DNA from 2 places in the Clostridium pasteurianum DSM 525 genome. Region 2 is predicted to be linked to the other one. Evidence: a T-box and tRNA genes for the amino acid it is inferred to sense, from the RefSeq annotation. Region 2 holds a T-box; the other holds one or more tRNA genes.
The links. A T-box is a leader RNA that pairs with one kind of tRNA and senses whether it is charged. The one in region 2 lies ahead of ileS (isoleucine--tRNA ligase), so its partner is inferred to be a tRNA-Ile.
Positions count from the first base shown of each region.

Region 1: it encodes a tRNA-Ile, which carries the amino acid that the T-box ahead of ileS (isoleucine--tRNA ligase) is inferred to sense. The anticodon was not compared.

Region 1 covers NZ_CP009268.1:54,335-62,041, reverse strand. The annotation lists rRNA gene CLPA_RS00295 (23S ribosomal RNA) at 1-649, opposite strand, end outside; tRNA gene CLPA_RS00290 (tRNA-Ile) at 811-887, opposite strand; rRNA gene CLPA_RS00285 (16S ribosomal RNA) at 1,014-2,520, opposite strand; gene CLPA_RS00280 (pyridoxal-phosphate-dependent aminotransferase family protein) at 3,021-4,154, opposite strand; gene CLPA_RS00275 (hypothetical protein) at 4,372-5,304, opposite strand; gene CLPA_RS00270 (uracil-DNA glycosylase) at 5,655-6,251, shown strand; gene CLPA_RS00265 (LysM peptidoglycan-binding domain-containing protein) at 6,310-6,699, shown strand; tRNA gene CLPA_RS00260 (tRNA-Lys) at 6,753-6,828, opposite strand; rRNA gene rrf (5S ribosomal RNA) at 6,877-6,993, opposite strand; rRNA gene CLPA_RS00250 (23S ribosomal RNA) at 7,194-7,707, opposite strand, start outside.
Region 2 covers NZ_CP009268.1:197,923-205,629, reverse strand. The annotation lists gene ileS (isoleucine--tRNA ligase) at 1-2,686, opposite strand, end outside; T-box leader at 2,827-3,039, opposite strand; gene CLPA_RS00945 (CPBP family intramembrane glutamic endopeptidase) at 3,115-4,056, opposite strand; gene CLPA_RS00940 (MBL fold metallo-hydrolase) at 4,212-4,844, shown strand; gene nrdG (anaerobic ribonucleoside-triphosphate reductase activating protein) at 4,950-5,462, opposite strand; gene nrdD (anaerobic ribonucleoside-triphosphate reductase) at 5,759-7,707, opposite strand, start outside.

The DNA of each region.
Region 1 (7,707 bases), 140 kb from region 2:
TAAGTGCTTAACCTTGCTGCATACCGTAACTCGCTGGCTCGTTCTACAAAAAGCACGTCGTCACACATAAAAAGTGCTACGACCGGTTGTAGGCACACGGTTTCAGGTTCTATTTCACTCCCCTTCCGGGGTTCTTTTCACCTTTCCCTCACGGTACTGCTTCACTATCGGTCACTAGTTAGTATTTAGCCTTGGGAGGTGGTCCTCCCAGCTTCCCACAAGGTTTCACGTGTCTCGTGGTACTCTGGATTAGATCTTGCAATTTTCTCTTTTAACCTACAGGACTATTACCTTCTGCGGTAGAGCTTTCCAGAACTCTTCGGTTAAGATATTATGCAGTGATAATCTATCCACAACCCCAGGGACAAAGTCCCTGGTTTGGGCTGATTCCTTTTCGCTCGCCGCTACTAAGAAAATCGATATTTCTTTCTCTTCCTCCGGGTACTTAGATGTTTCAGTTCCCCGGGTATGTCTCCATATACCTATGAATTCAGTATACAGTACATGTCGTTAAACATGTGGGTTGCCCCATTCGGAAATCTCCGGATCACAGGCTATTTGCGCCTACCCGAAGCTTATCGCAGCTTGTCACGTCCTTCTTCGACTTCTAGTGCCAAGGCATTCACCATGCGCCCTTTGTAGCTTGACCTTGTTACTCTTTTAGGCGTTAGCCTTTTAGAGTTTAGTCTTTATTTGTTTTAATTTCAATCTTTCGATTAAAATCATATTATACAAAGGATTATTTTTTACTTTACTTTGTTTCTCTATGCAATTTTCAAAGTACATTTTACTTTGGATATTACTCCAAAATGGTGGGCTTAAATGGACTCGAACCATCGACCTCACGCTTATCAGGCGTGCGCTCTAACCAGCTGAGCTATAAGCCCATTATAAAAGATAATAATTACGACTTTAATAATTCCAATCATAATCTATAATCTCTCAAAATTAAACAGAGACAAGAGTAAGAAACCAATGTATACAACAGTTATCCTGCTGCAATTACTCCTTAGAAAGGAGGTGATCCAGCCGCAGGTTCTCCTACGGCTACCTTGTTACGACTTCACCCCAATCACTAATCCCACCTTCGGCCGCTGGCCCCATAAAGGTTACCTCACGGACTTTGGGTGTTACCAGCTCTCATGGTGTGACGGGCGGTGTGTACAAGGCCCGGGAACGTATTCACCGCGACATTCTGATTCGCGATTACTAGCAACTCCAACTTCATGCAGGCGAATTTCAGCCTGCAATCCGAACTGGGATGAGTTTTCAAGTTTAGCTCCACCTCACGGTATTGCATCTCGTTGTTCTCACCATTGTAGCACGTGTGTAGCCCTAGACATAAGGGGCATGATGATTTGACGTCATCCCCGCCTTCCTCCCGGTTAACCCGGGCAGTCTCACTAGAGTGCTCAACTTAATGGTAGCAACTAATGATAAGGGTTGCGCTCGTTGCGGGACTTAACCCAACATCTCACGACACGAGCTGACGACAACCATGCACCACCTGTCTTCCTGCCCCGAAGGGCTTCACGTATCTCTACGCTATTCAGGAGATGTCAAGTCTAGGTAAGGTTCTTCGCGTTGCTTCGAATTAAACCACATGCTCCGCTGCTTGTGCGGGCCCCCGTCAATTCCTTTGAGTTTTAATCTTGCGACCGTACTTCCCAGGCGGAGTACTTATTGTGTTAACTGCGGCACAGAAGGAGTCGATACCTCCTACACCTAGTACTCATCGTTTACGGCGTGGACTACCAGGGTATCTAATCCTGTTTGCTCCCCACGCTTTCATGCCTCAGCGTCAGTTACAGTCCAGAAAGCCGCCTTCGCCACTGATGTTCTTCCTAATCTCTACGCATTTCACCGCTACACTAGGAATTCCGCTTTCCTCTCCTGCACTCTAGATACCCAGTTTGAAATGCAGTCCCCAGGTTGAGCCCGGGGCTTTCACATCTCACTTAAGTATCCGCCTACACATCCTTTACGCCCAGTAAATCCGGACAACGCTTGCCACCTACGTATTACCGCGGCTGCTGGCACGTAGTTAGCCGTGGCTTCCTCCTTTGGTACCGTCATTATCGTCCCAAAAGACAGAGCTTTACAATCCGAAGACCGTCATCACTCACGCGGCGTTGCTGCATCAGGCTTTCGCCCATTGTGCAATATTCCCCACTGCTGCCTCCCGTAGGAGTCTGGACCGTGTCTCAGTTCCAATGTGGCCGATCACCCTCTCAGGTCGGCTACGCATCGTCGCCTTGGTGAGCCGTTACCTCTCCAACTAGCTAATGCGCCGCGGGTCCATCTCAAAGCGGATTACTCCTTTAATTAAAGCTCCATGTGAAACTTTAATATTATGCGGTATTAATCTCCCTTTCGGGAGGCTATTCCCCTCTTTGAGGCAGGTTACCCACGTGTTACTCACCCGTCCGCCGCTAGAAACCCGAAGGTTTCTCGCTCGACTTGCATGTGTTAAGCACGCCGCCAGCGTTCGTCCTGAGCCAGGATCAAACTCTCAATTTATAAGTTTGATGTTAGCTCATCGCTTCTCTTCTCAATGAAGAGTTTGTTACTCTCAATTTTAATTTCTTAAAATCTAAAGAATTGCTGGTTTACTTACTATTCTTATACTCTGTTTAATTTTCAAAGATCAATCACTGTCATCTGACAGCTTTTACAGTGTATCATCATCAACATAGTTTGTCAATATCTTTTTATTAAAATCTTATTGACTTTAACTGACTGTTGTTTGACAACGTAAAATATTATACCATAGATCTTTATTATCCATATGTTATTTGATTACATTATTCATAATTATATCTACAATAATCAATATTTCTCATTATTTCTGCACATATCACACATTGATACACCAGGACAAGTATTAAAATATATTATAACCAAAAATTAAATCCACTATATTACCTATCTTAATAATAAAATAGGATATTATAGTGGATAGTTATAATTAAAACCATAATTACTCTTAAAGAAAGATATATGTAACTAATAATTAAAGTCTAAATTCTTTCAAAAAAAATACTTACTATATCCTTATAAAATGTATAACCATAATGTTCTAAAGCTTTTTGTAGTGCAAATAATGTATATGATACCTTTTCTACTGTTGCATTTTCTCCCATATGACCTATTCTTAATACTCTTCCTTCCAGATATCCAAAAGACCCAGTAATCATTACTCCATAATTATCTAACATATATTTTATTATTTTTTTATCATTAATTCCATGTGGAACATCTATTACAGTAACTGTATTTGAATATCCTTCTTCTATATGAATCTTCAGCCCTGCTGAAACTATAGCGGCCCTTGTAGCACTGGCAATCTTATCATGTCTTTCAATGATATTTTTTTCATTTAATAAATTATCTACAGCTTTATCTAATCCTATAATATCACTTATAGGTGGCGTATATGGAAACCACTTATTTTTATAATAATCTTTCCAAACTAAAAGATTGCAATAAAATGATGCTATAGGATTCTTTCTATTTTCCATAGATTGAAATGCATCCTCACTTATACTTAAAAATGTTAAACCAGGAGGAGCAGACAAACATTTTTGTGAAGCACCTAAAGCTATATCTATTTTCCAATTATCTACTTGTAATTCTTCTCCACCCATACCAGCTACACTATCAACTACCGTTAATATACCCTTTTCTTTGAGTATAGGACATATTTTGTCTATATCATTTAATACTCCGGAAGGTGTATCACAATGAACTATTGTTGCATATTTAAAATTACTATCTTTTTCTAAAAATGATTTTAATTCTTCTATATCTACCTTACGTTTTCTATTATTTCTAAAATAAAATGGTTCTCCGCCATAAATTTTTACAAAATCTCCAAATCCCTCACCAAAGATTCCATTTTCGATTATTAGTACTCTGTCTCCTCTTTCAGTGAGAGATGCACATGCAGCCTCTAGGCCCAGTATTCCCTCTCCACTTAATATCCTAACTTCATTATTTGTATTTAAGAAAATCCCCAGTTTGTGACAGGTTTCCTTGTAGAATTCATAGAACTTTTCATCTATATCAGGATTTGTAGTTTCCTTTGCTCTAGCAAGTCTTACATTTTCTCTAACACTAGTGGGACCTGGTGTCATTATAAGTGTTTTGTTCATTATATCACTCCTTGTACATTATTAAATTACTTTAATAATTATTTAATCTATATTCATAAAACAATCCTCGTAATTAGTGATATTACTAAAATTTATTTATAATTTTAGTAAATAAAGAAAAAATATTATCAATATCTTATTATCATACCTACAGAATTAAAATTTACACTTAATATTATAATATTATATAATCTTTTTATTAAATGTATGGATTCAATTATTTGTTTTTTCTCCATTCATTAAGGGTTTCATATTTGTCATTTATCACATCATAATATAGTATTTCTTTACTATCTTTATTAATAGCAAATCTATATATATTTACATTGTGATCAGTATGCTCTTCACCCACATATATTCCGTAATAATCTCTTATATAGGAATTTTTAGAATTTTCGTCTGGATAACGTTCTACATATATTATACTATTTACATTTTTATTATTTTTTAATGAATTTACAAAGCTCTTTACTTCACCTACATTATTAATTAAGTAATTTATAAATTCATCATCTGTATTGTTAATAACTTTTTTATCTTCATTAGATTCAACAAAATAATTACTGTCTTTATTATAGATTATTTCTTTTAGAATACTTTTACTCCTATCACAAGTAACTTTAATATCCACATCCTTTTTTGTATCTATTATTTCATAATTCCAATATCCATTGGCAATAGCAATTTGACTTATTAAATTTTTGTAATAAGTTTTATTTTCAGAATCTATATTTTTTGTTAAGTTTACATAAAATATAGGATAGGTTTTATTTTCTTTAAATTCTACCTTTTGAATTTGAATATTAGCATTATTAAATACATATTTAACAGGATGGCTCCAATTGTTTATATCCGTTATAGTATTTGAATTTACATTATCACTATTACCTTTTGGACTATTTATTTCTAAAGTTTTATTATTTGATCCACTTTCTAAATTTTTAGAACTTGAATTATTACTTACAGTATTATTGTTATTTGCATTTACTAAATTTACATTATTATTTTCGTTTATTAAGGCAGTATTATTATCAACTTTATTTATTGATTGTGTATTACTATGACTCTTATTTTCTAATGTAGCACTACTACATGCAGATAATTGAATTAAAGATAAAATTAATATTATACTTATTATTACATTTTTCATTTGTAACCTCCTATAATTGATTTTTATTTTTTAATTGATGTTGGATAGTAATATTATACCATAATTTAGCATTAACTTTTTATGTAATATTTATAATATACAATATTCATGATTAAATATTATGTATTTTAAGAAAATGTTAATTAGAATATTAACTTATAGTTTTATTTTACATTTGTGACTTTTATAAATTTTAGTTTATATTTAAAATCTAAAATAATTACTAATTAAATTTTATAAATACAATTATAAATTATAATTAATATAAATGCTTATTTACTTTTCAATAAATAAACTTTATAATCATTTTTGAAATTCTACTTTAGTTTACTTTTAGAAAGGATAAAATTATGACTTTAAATGATCTAAGTACAAAAATTAAAAATATATCAGAAAATTACAAAGAAGAACCTATTGCTGGCTGGATAACAGGTGATGGTCCTATTCCTTGTAATATATTATTTGTTGGTGAAGCCCCAGGTAAAAATGAAGTTGAAATAGGAAAACCTTTTGTGGGATTAGCCGGTAAAACTTTCGAAAAATATCTAAACAGTATTGGATTATATCGAAAAGATATAAGAATTACAAACACCTGTTTTTTTAGACCTGTAAAAATAACAATTGGTAAAACAAATAAAGAAACCATAAGTAATAGAACTCCTAAAGTCTCAGAAATAAATCTATTTAGAGAAGTTCTAGATGAGGAGATAAAGCTTGTTAATCCTAAATTGATAATAACTTTAGGCAACATACCTCTAAAGAGACTAACAGATTTTAAAAGCATTGGAGATTGTCATGGTAATATAATTTTTAATAATAAAATTTCTAGATATATCTTTCCCATGTATCATCCTTCGGCTCTCACTTATAATAGAAATGACAACTTTTTGAAAATGTATGAAAATGATTGGATAAATTTAAAAAATATACTAAAAACTCATGTATAATTTTTTGTTTTAAGGTAATAATTACCAATATAATATTATATTATGAGGTGATTTTATCATGAGCAAAAATAAGTTATTATTAATTTTATCATTGATGCTTATATTATTAATCTGTAGTAGTTTAGTATATAATGATCAACAAAAATTAGAGGCTTTAAACCCTTCAAAAACTAACTATAATATAAATAATTCATCATTAAAATCTACACCTGCTTCTAATAAAAATATTATAAAAATAGACACTAGCAACTTGGATTATACTTATATAGATTATAAAGTAAAAGCTGGTGATGACTTATATAGTTTAGCTAGAAATTACATGCCAAACTATATGCCTAGTGGTGTTATAAAAGAGATTAAAGAAAAAAATAGTTTAAGTAATGAAAAAATAATAATTGATAAAACTTTATTAATTCCTGTAGAGAAAAATATTCTAACTAAAAAATAATTCTAAAATTCAATTATGTAAAAAACATCCTTATTTAAAATAAGGATGTTTTTTGGTGGCTTACCGGGGAATCGAACCCCGGACAACATGATTAAAAGTCATGTGCTCTACCAACTGAGCTAGTAAACCAAATATTAAATTTAATAAATACTAAAATAAACTTTGTTATTTAGTATAACCCAGCGTCGACCTACTCTTCCACAGGGCTTCCCCTGCAGTACCATCAGCACATTAGAGCTTAACCTGCCTGTTCGGAATGGGAAGGAGTGTTACCTCTAAGTCATAGACACTGGATATATTAAGTTAAGAGTGAATAGTTAAAAGTTGAGAGTTATTGATGAAATTCCTATGGAATTCCTTTAATTTAATCTTTTAAAACTCCTTAGGAGTTTTTTCCTAAATTCTTAACTCTTAATTCTTAATTTTTAACTAAAAAATTGTACTCTCAAAATTGCATAGTAACTGGTAAAGTAATTTTATTTCTTCATTTTATTTTGGTCAAGCCCTCGACCTATTAGTATCAGTCAGCTGAATACATTACTGCACTTACACCTCTGACCTATCAACCTGATGTTCTTTCAGGGGTCTTACTAGCTTACGCTATGGGAAATCTTATCTTGAGGTGGGCTTCACGCTTAGATGCTTTCAGCGTTTATCCCTTCCCGACATAGCTACCCAGCTGTGCCACTGGCGTGACAACTGGTGCACCAGAGGTCAGTCCATCCCGGTCCTCTCGTACTAAGGACAGCTCCTCTCAAATTTCCTACGCCCGCGACGGATAGGGACCGAACTGTCTCACGACGTTCTGAACCCAGCTCGCGTGCCGCTTTAATGGGCGAACAGCCCAACCCTTGGGACCTACTTCAGCCCCAGGATGCGACGAGCCGACATCGAGGTGCCAAACCTCCCCGTCGATGTGGACTCTTGGGGGAGATCAGCCTGTTATCCCCGAGGTAGCTTTTATCCGTTGAGCGATGGCCCTCCCACGAGGAACCACCGGATCACTAA
Region 2 (7,707 bases):
TTGCAAGGCTCATCTGATCTCTTTCAGCTATTGCTTTTCTTATACCTGGTATCAACTTTCCATAAGCCTTTCCAAGTACAGGCAAATTAGGTTTTATTTCAAAATTAACATATTTTGAAAGATCTGCACCAAATACAATTTCTTTTATATTCAATTCATCTTTTATTATATCACCATAATAAGCTGGTATAGCCTTTGTACTCAAAAGCATTTCTCCAAGAGGCTGTCTGTTCTTTATATTAGCTCCATTTCTTGCACTTCTTCCAAGCTTAACAAGTTTGTAAGCTAAGTCCATATCATTTTCTAAATCCTTATCTACAAATTTTTCATTGTATTCAGGCCAATTACATAAGTGAACACTTTCTTTAGCCTTAGGATCTAAAGCTACCACTAAGCTTTGATAAATTTGTTCTGTCATAAATGGTATAAATGGTGCTGCTACCTTGCTTAAATTCACTAGTACATTATAAAGCGTAGTATATGCTCCTATCTTATCTTCTGTAAGTTCTGTAGTCCAGTATCTTGATCTGTTTCTTCTTACATACCAATTTGAAAGTTCATCTACAAAATTTTCAATAGCTAATGCACCTTGAGTTATCTTATAAGTATTTAAATCTTCATCCACTTCTTTAATTAAAGTATTAAGCTTTGATACAATCCATTTGTCCATAACATTTTCAGATACAAAATCCTTATACTCTAAAGGATTAAATTGATCTATTTCAGCATATAGTACATAGAAAGAATATACATTCCAAAGAGTACTCAAGAACTTTCTCTGAGTTTCAGCTACATCTTCTTCTGAAAATCTTGTTGGAAGCCAAGGAGCACTGGAAGTATAAAAATGCCATCTTGCCGCATCTGCCCCTTGATGTTCAAGTACTTCAAAAGGATCTACCACGTTACCCTTATGCTTTGACATCTTTAAGCCGTGCTTATCAAGTACATGGCCTAAAACCACACAATTTTCAAAGGAATTTGTATCAAATATAGCTGTGGATATAGCTAAAAGAGTATAAAACCATCCTCTTGTCTGATCCACTGCTTCTGATATAAATTGAGCAGGAAAATTATCTTCAAATAACTTCTTGTTTTCAAAAGGATAATGATGCTGTGCAAAAGGCATAGAACCAGAATCAAACCAGCAATCAATAACTTCCTGTGTTCTTGTCATTGGCTTTCCGCATACTGAACAAGTTAATTTAACTTCATCTATATATGGCTTATGAAGCTCAATATTTTCCGGTACATTTATACCCTTAGCTTTAAGTTCTTCTATACTTCCTATACATTCTCTATGACCGCATTCACAATCCCAGATTGGAAGAGGTGTCCCCCAATATCTATCACGGCTTATTCCCCAGTCAATAACATTTTCAAGGAATTTACCAAATCTTCCTGTTCTGATGTTATCAGGATACCAGTTAATCTTATTGTTATTTTCAAGAAGTTTATCCCTCAATGAAGTCATTTTTACAAACCAGCTATCCTTTGGATAATAGAGAAGCGGTGTATCACATCTCCAACAGTGAGGATAAGAGTGAGTGAACTTCTCTGATTTATAAAGAGTTCCCTTCTCTTTCATATACTCAAGTATTTTAGGATCAGCTTTTTTAACAAATAATCCTTTCCAAGGCTCAACAGCATCTACAAATTTTCCTTCTAAATCTACTAAGTTTATTAGTGGTAATCCATATTTTTTACCAAGCAGATTATCGTCTTCACCATAGGCTGGTGCTATATGAACTATTCCAGTACCATCAGATAAAGTTACAAAATCTCCATGGACTACATAGAAAGCTTTTTCCTTTGGAGTTTCAAACTTAAATAACTGTTCATATTCCGTTCCTAAAAGTTCTTCACCTTTGAATTCCCTTACTATTTCATATTCCCCTTCAAGCACCTTCAAAAGATCCTTAGCAAGAATTAAATGTTCATCATTATTTATGACTTCCACATAAGTGTAAGCTCTATTTATTGCAAGAGCTACATTACTAGGCAAAGTCCAAGGCGTTGTTGTCCATGCCAGTATATATTTATCTTCATTTTTAACTTTAAATTTTACAAAGGCTGTAGCTTCTTTTACGTCCTTATACCCTTGAGCAACTTCGTGAGAAGATAATGCTGTTCCGCACCTTGGGCAATAAGGTACTATTTTATGACCTTTGTATAAAAGTCCTTTATCCCACATAGTCTTTAATGCCCACCAGACAGATTCTATATAATCATTATGATAAGTTACATAAGGATTATCCATATCCACCCAGAATCCCAGTTTCTCAGACATATCCTTCCAAAGACTCACATAGGAAAAAACACTGTCCTTACATTCCTTAACAAACTTTTCAACTCCATACTCTTCAATCTGAGGCTTACCTGAAATTCCAAGTTTTTTCTCTATTTCAAGTTCTACTGGAAGACCGTGAGTATCCCATCCAGCCTTTCTTAAGACCTTATAGCCCTTCATAACTTTATATCTAGGAATAATATCCTTCATAACTCTAGTTATAACATGACCCACATGTGGTTTTCCATTAGCCGTAGGTGGTCCATCATAAAAAGTAAAATACTCACCATCCTGATTAGATTCAAAACTTTTTTTAATTACTGCTTTCCCATGCCAAAGCTTTAGTACATCTTTTTCCATATCCACAAAAGATTTAGAACCATCCACTTTTTTGTACATAATATAGAACTCCCTTCCAATGACTTTATATGAATTAGTATAAATTACAACTAAATTATATTTAGATTATTAACAACTTTTTAAAATTCTAAAGTATTGCTGATAAAATAAATCCTTATAGAATAAAAAAACTTCATCCGCAATAGGACGAAGTTAATTCGCTATACCACCTAAATAGTAAAATTCAGGTACAATCATACCCTATATTTTAACGTATAACACGGACAGACTTACTTTCAATTTCAGTCCTCAGCTCACAGGTGATTTTCCCTAAGTATCTACTATGGGCTCACAGCAACTCCCACTCTCTTTAAGTATAAAAATTAAGTACTCTTCCTGATCAAAGCCTTTATATCAAATTAACTTTTCAATTATTCCATATTAATAAATTATATTCTACAATAAATATTTTGTCAATTATGAAAACTTTATAACTTTACATAATTATTAAATATGAATATACAATATATAATTGCACTTACTATAATAGGCGAATAAGCTGTTACAGGGTTTATTGAAACACCTTCTGAACTTTCTCTGCTGCTGCCATAAAGATTATCATTTCTACTATCCTCTGAAGCTACACTTCCCATATTGTTTTTCTTAAGCTTTCTTATTATGGCAATTATAATTACAACACTTATAATAGAAGCTATAAATAGAGTAATAAACATGGAATTTCGTAAATTAGGATCAAGAGTTGTTATGTCCGGAGGCTTTACTCCATTTCTTAAAGTTCTCCAGGCTGATATTACGTTGAATCCATTAAATACAAAATGGCATATCATAGAAGAAAAAATAGAACCCGTTGCATTCACCATATATGCCAGTATTATTCCAAGGACAAAGGTATATAGAAATTGAGATGGATTTAGATGAAGTATTCCAAATAGCAGACCAGTTATAACTGCCGCCTTATGAACACCTATTTTCCTATATCCTGATAATACAGCACCTCTCATGGTAATCTCCTCGCATACAGCTGGAGTTAGAGCTACCACTACAATCATAAATCCAAGAGGCAAACTGCTCATCTTACTCAATACATCTCCCACATTATTGTGAAATACCAGGTTTGTTATAAGCCCTAAAAAAGAAGCGATAGGTATTACTAAAAAGCCTATAAGTATCACTAATGATAAATCTCCTATTTTCAGAGGTTTTATCCTAAGAGCTTTTACTGGTGATTGTCTTGTTACTACTAGATAAATTATTACAGGAATTATTAAAAATAGTATCTGTGTTAAAATCAGAACACTACCTAGATTCAAATGTAATGATTTTATAATAGGATTTAATGCATATCCACCACAAATTTGTATCAATACTAAAACGAGAAAAAAAATGTTAACATAAAAAATTTTTTTCATATATAATCTCCCTTGATTTTATGTTTTTATATGTTGAAATTTATATAAACAAAATACTTGGTTTTATGCAAATATAAAATGAATATAGTATTATAATAAATATAAGTAGTTAATTTGGCAAATAATTTTTATTTCTGAAGGAGATGAATTGTATTTTGGAATTAACATGGCTCGGTCACTCCAGTTTTTTAATAAAAGACTCAAAAAACAGATTAATTTTAACTGATCCCTTTAATAATCAAGTTGGCTATGATACATACAAAGGTAATGCTGATTTTGTAACCATAAGCCATTCTCATTTTGATCACAGCTATATTGATGAAATAAAGGGAAACCCTAGTATTATAAAGGAATCTGGCACTTATAATTTTGATAATTTAAATATTATAGGCTTTAATTCCTATCACGACAAACAGCAAGGGGCAGTAAGAGGTAAAAATACCATATTTACATTTGAAGTAGACAGCTATAGACTATGCCACCTTGGGGATATTGGTTATATTTTAAATGACGATGAAATTACTGCCCTTGGACCTATAGATATATTACTGATACCAGTAGGGGGCAACTTTACCATTGATGGTAAGGAAGCTGAAAAACTTTGCCATAAAATCAATAGCAGTATAATTATACCTATGCATTATAAAACCTCAATATTAACTCTTCCTCTGGATGGTGTAGAAAATTTTATCAGAGCTATGAAAAGCGGTGAAAGAATTAACAGTAGTACAATACATTTTCATAAAAAGCTCCAGGGACTTAATGAAGTTAAAATACTTACTATATAAGTAAACTTTAACTATAAAAATAAGGTACATGGATTTAATTTTATATAATCCATATACCTTATAATCCTACTAATAATTATAACACAGAATATCCTTAATTCTATATCAGCAATTAATAGTATAGATTTCCTTTGTATTTAAACTTTTCCTTATATCGATAATTCTTTGATTTGCAGATCCTCGAAATTTTAGTTTTTCATCTTTTTTATTTGTATCAAATTTACCATCTACAAGTACATCTGTATAATTGAGAAGTTTCTCCCAGCCTTTGTTTTCACTAATTTTACTTAATATTTCTTCAAAAGTATATCCAGTGTATATCCAAACACTCTTTCCCTTTTCTCTTACCTTCTTAGCAATATAGGAAAACTTTTCTGCTTGTTCTAGGGGATCTCCTCCGCTAAAGGTTACACCTTTAATCATAGGATTACTTACTATATCTACTATAATTTCATCCATATCCATAAGCTCTCCTCCAGTAAAGGAATGAGTATGAGGGTTAAAACAATTTTTGCATTTATGTCTGCATCCCTGTGAAAAAAGAACTCTTCTAAGTCCTGGGCCATTACTGAGGCTCTCATAAATCATTCCTGCCAACCTAATTTTTCTATCCTCCATAAAACTCTCACCTTCTACATATATCAATTAATCTTACTTAATTAGAACATATACTATAACTGAGTTTGTTTTTAGGCATCTGAAAATAAATAACAAGTCAAAGGTGCGACGAATATTTTGAATCCAACAAGGAAACAGGTTCTGATGATAGTTGGACTATCAGAGGGTTCTGTTGACGCAGTAGGATTTAAAATAGGCTAGCATACTGACTTAGTTATTTTTTGAAGATGCCTTATTCAGCTTCAAAAATTATTGCATATAAAGTTATTTATTTAACAAATCCTATAAAATAAACTCTAAATATTATAAACGTAGCTTCCATTTTCTTGAGAAACTCTATCTGCTCTTTCCTCGTATTTACCTTTTCCGAATCTTTCATCAAGACTTAGATAACCGGTAACTCTTGATACTCCCTGTATATCATGACTCCCACATGCTGTGCACTGCTGCTCTCCATTGTAGAGATAAGTCCCACATTTCTTACAATATCTTATGTGAAAATTAATTCCCATATAACTTATATTTGTGTTTTTATAGGCATAATCTATTATATCCTTAATAGTATCCCCATCTGGGTAATTATCAAGCTCTATATAACTTATATGTCCTCCATTGCACAATTCATGATAAGGAGCTTCTATATCTATTTTATCTTTTATGGATATATTATAACCTACAGGAATGTGATAACTGTTTGTATAATAATCTTTATCTGTAACTCTCGGTATCACACCAAATACTTTTCTATCCTTTGGTATAAATTTACCACTCAATCCCTCTGCTGGAGTAGCATAACAGCTCCAGTTAAGCTTTGTTTCCTTGGTCAATTTGTCTGTATAATCTCTTATGTACTTTATAATTTTCACACCAAGTTCTCTTGATTTTTCATCTTCACCATGATGTTTACCAGTTAAAGCTATTAAAGTTTCTGCAAGACCTATAAAACCAATTCCCCAAGTACCCTGCTTAAGTACAGGTTCAATGGAATCCTCTGGAGATAAATTTTCTGATCCCTTCATTAATCCCTGCCCCACAACAAAAGGCAGATCCTTTGTTCTTAAATGCTTAAGTACATTATATCTCTCAATAAGGCTGTCTTTTGCAAGTTCTAGTCTAATATCCAGTGCAGAGAAAAATTTATCTATATTTCCTTTAGCTATTATACCTATCCTAGGTAAGTTTATAGTTGTTGGTGCTATATTTCCTCTACCCTTTGTTCCTGGTTCTCCATTTATATTGGAGCATACATAGGTTCTACAACCCATAGTTGCAGGTACAACCCCCATATCATAATATTTTTTGTTAAAAGTAGCATCAATATTCATAAAAGTTGGATTCATTCTCTTAGCTGCCACATCACAAGCCAGTTTATATAGATAATAATATGGGTCTCCTGGTTCCCTATTAACTCCAGCCTTAACCCTAAATATTATATTTGGAAAAATGGGCTGCTCGCCTCTTCCAAGACCTTTTTTATACTCTTTTAAAAACACTTCGCATACTAAAGCCGCATCCTTATTATTTGGAATACCCAGATTTATTGATGAAAAAGGTACTTGTGAGCCCGCTCTGCTGTGCATAGTATTTAAATTGTAAACGATCCCCTGCATAGCTTGTTCCACAGATTTTAGAACCTTCTTTTCACATATATCTTCTATTTTATTTTCATCTATTCCAAATTCTATAAGTTCCTTTTTGATTTCCTGCCTTGTCAATTCTACAAACTCACCCATATCATTATCAAAATCTGGATGAGACTGCCCTCCAAACATATCATTTTGAGTGGATTGAAGTAAAATACAGGAAAGTTCCGCTGCTGATTCTATTCTCTTTGGAGACCTTATATTACCATATCCCGTATTAAATCCTTTAGTCAAAACTTCCTTTGTAGGTATATGCAAACAGTTTACAGTTAAATTGTAACTATCCAAATCATGATAGTATACATCTCCGTTCTCGTGAGCCTTTGCAAGCCTCTTTGGCATCTTTGCAAGGTTATGCCACTTATTTGACTCACTGGCTATTCTAAGCAGCTTTGAACTAAAATTGTTTCCCACATTGGCATTATCACGATCTGTTTCTACACCTATCTGTGCTATAGCCTTCATTAAATCAGATTTTATATCTCTAACCTTTGTACGCTCTCTTCTATAATTAGAATAGGCATTTCCTATCTTATTATATCCTCTATGTAAAAGAGTGTCCTGCACCATATTTTGAATTTCTTCTACGGTAACCCTCTCTA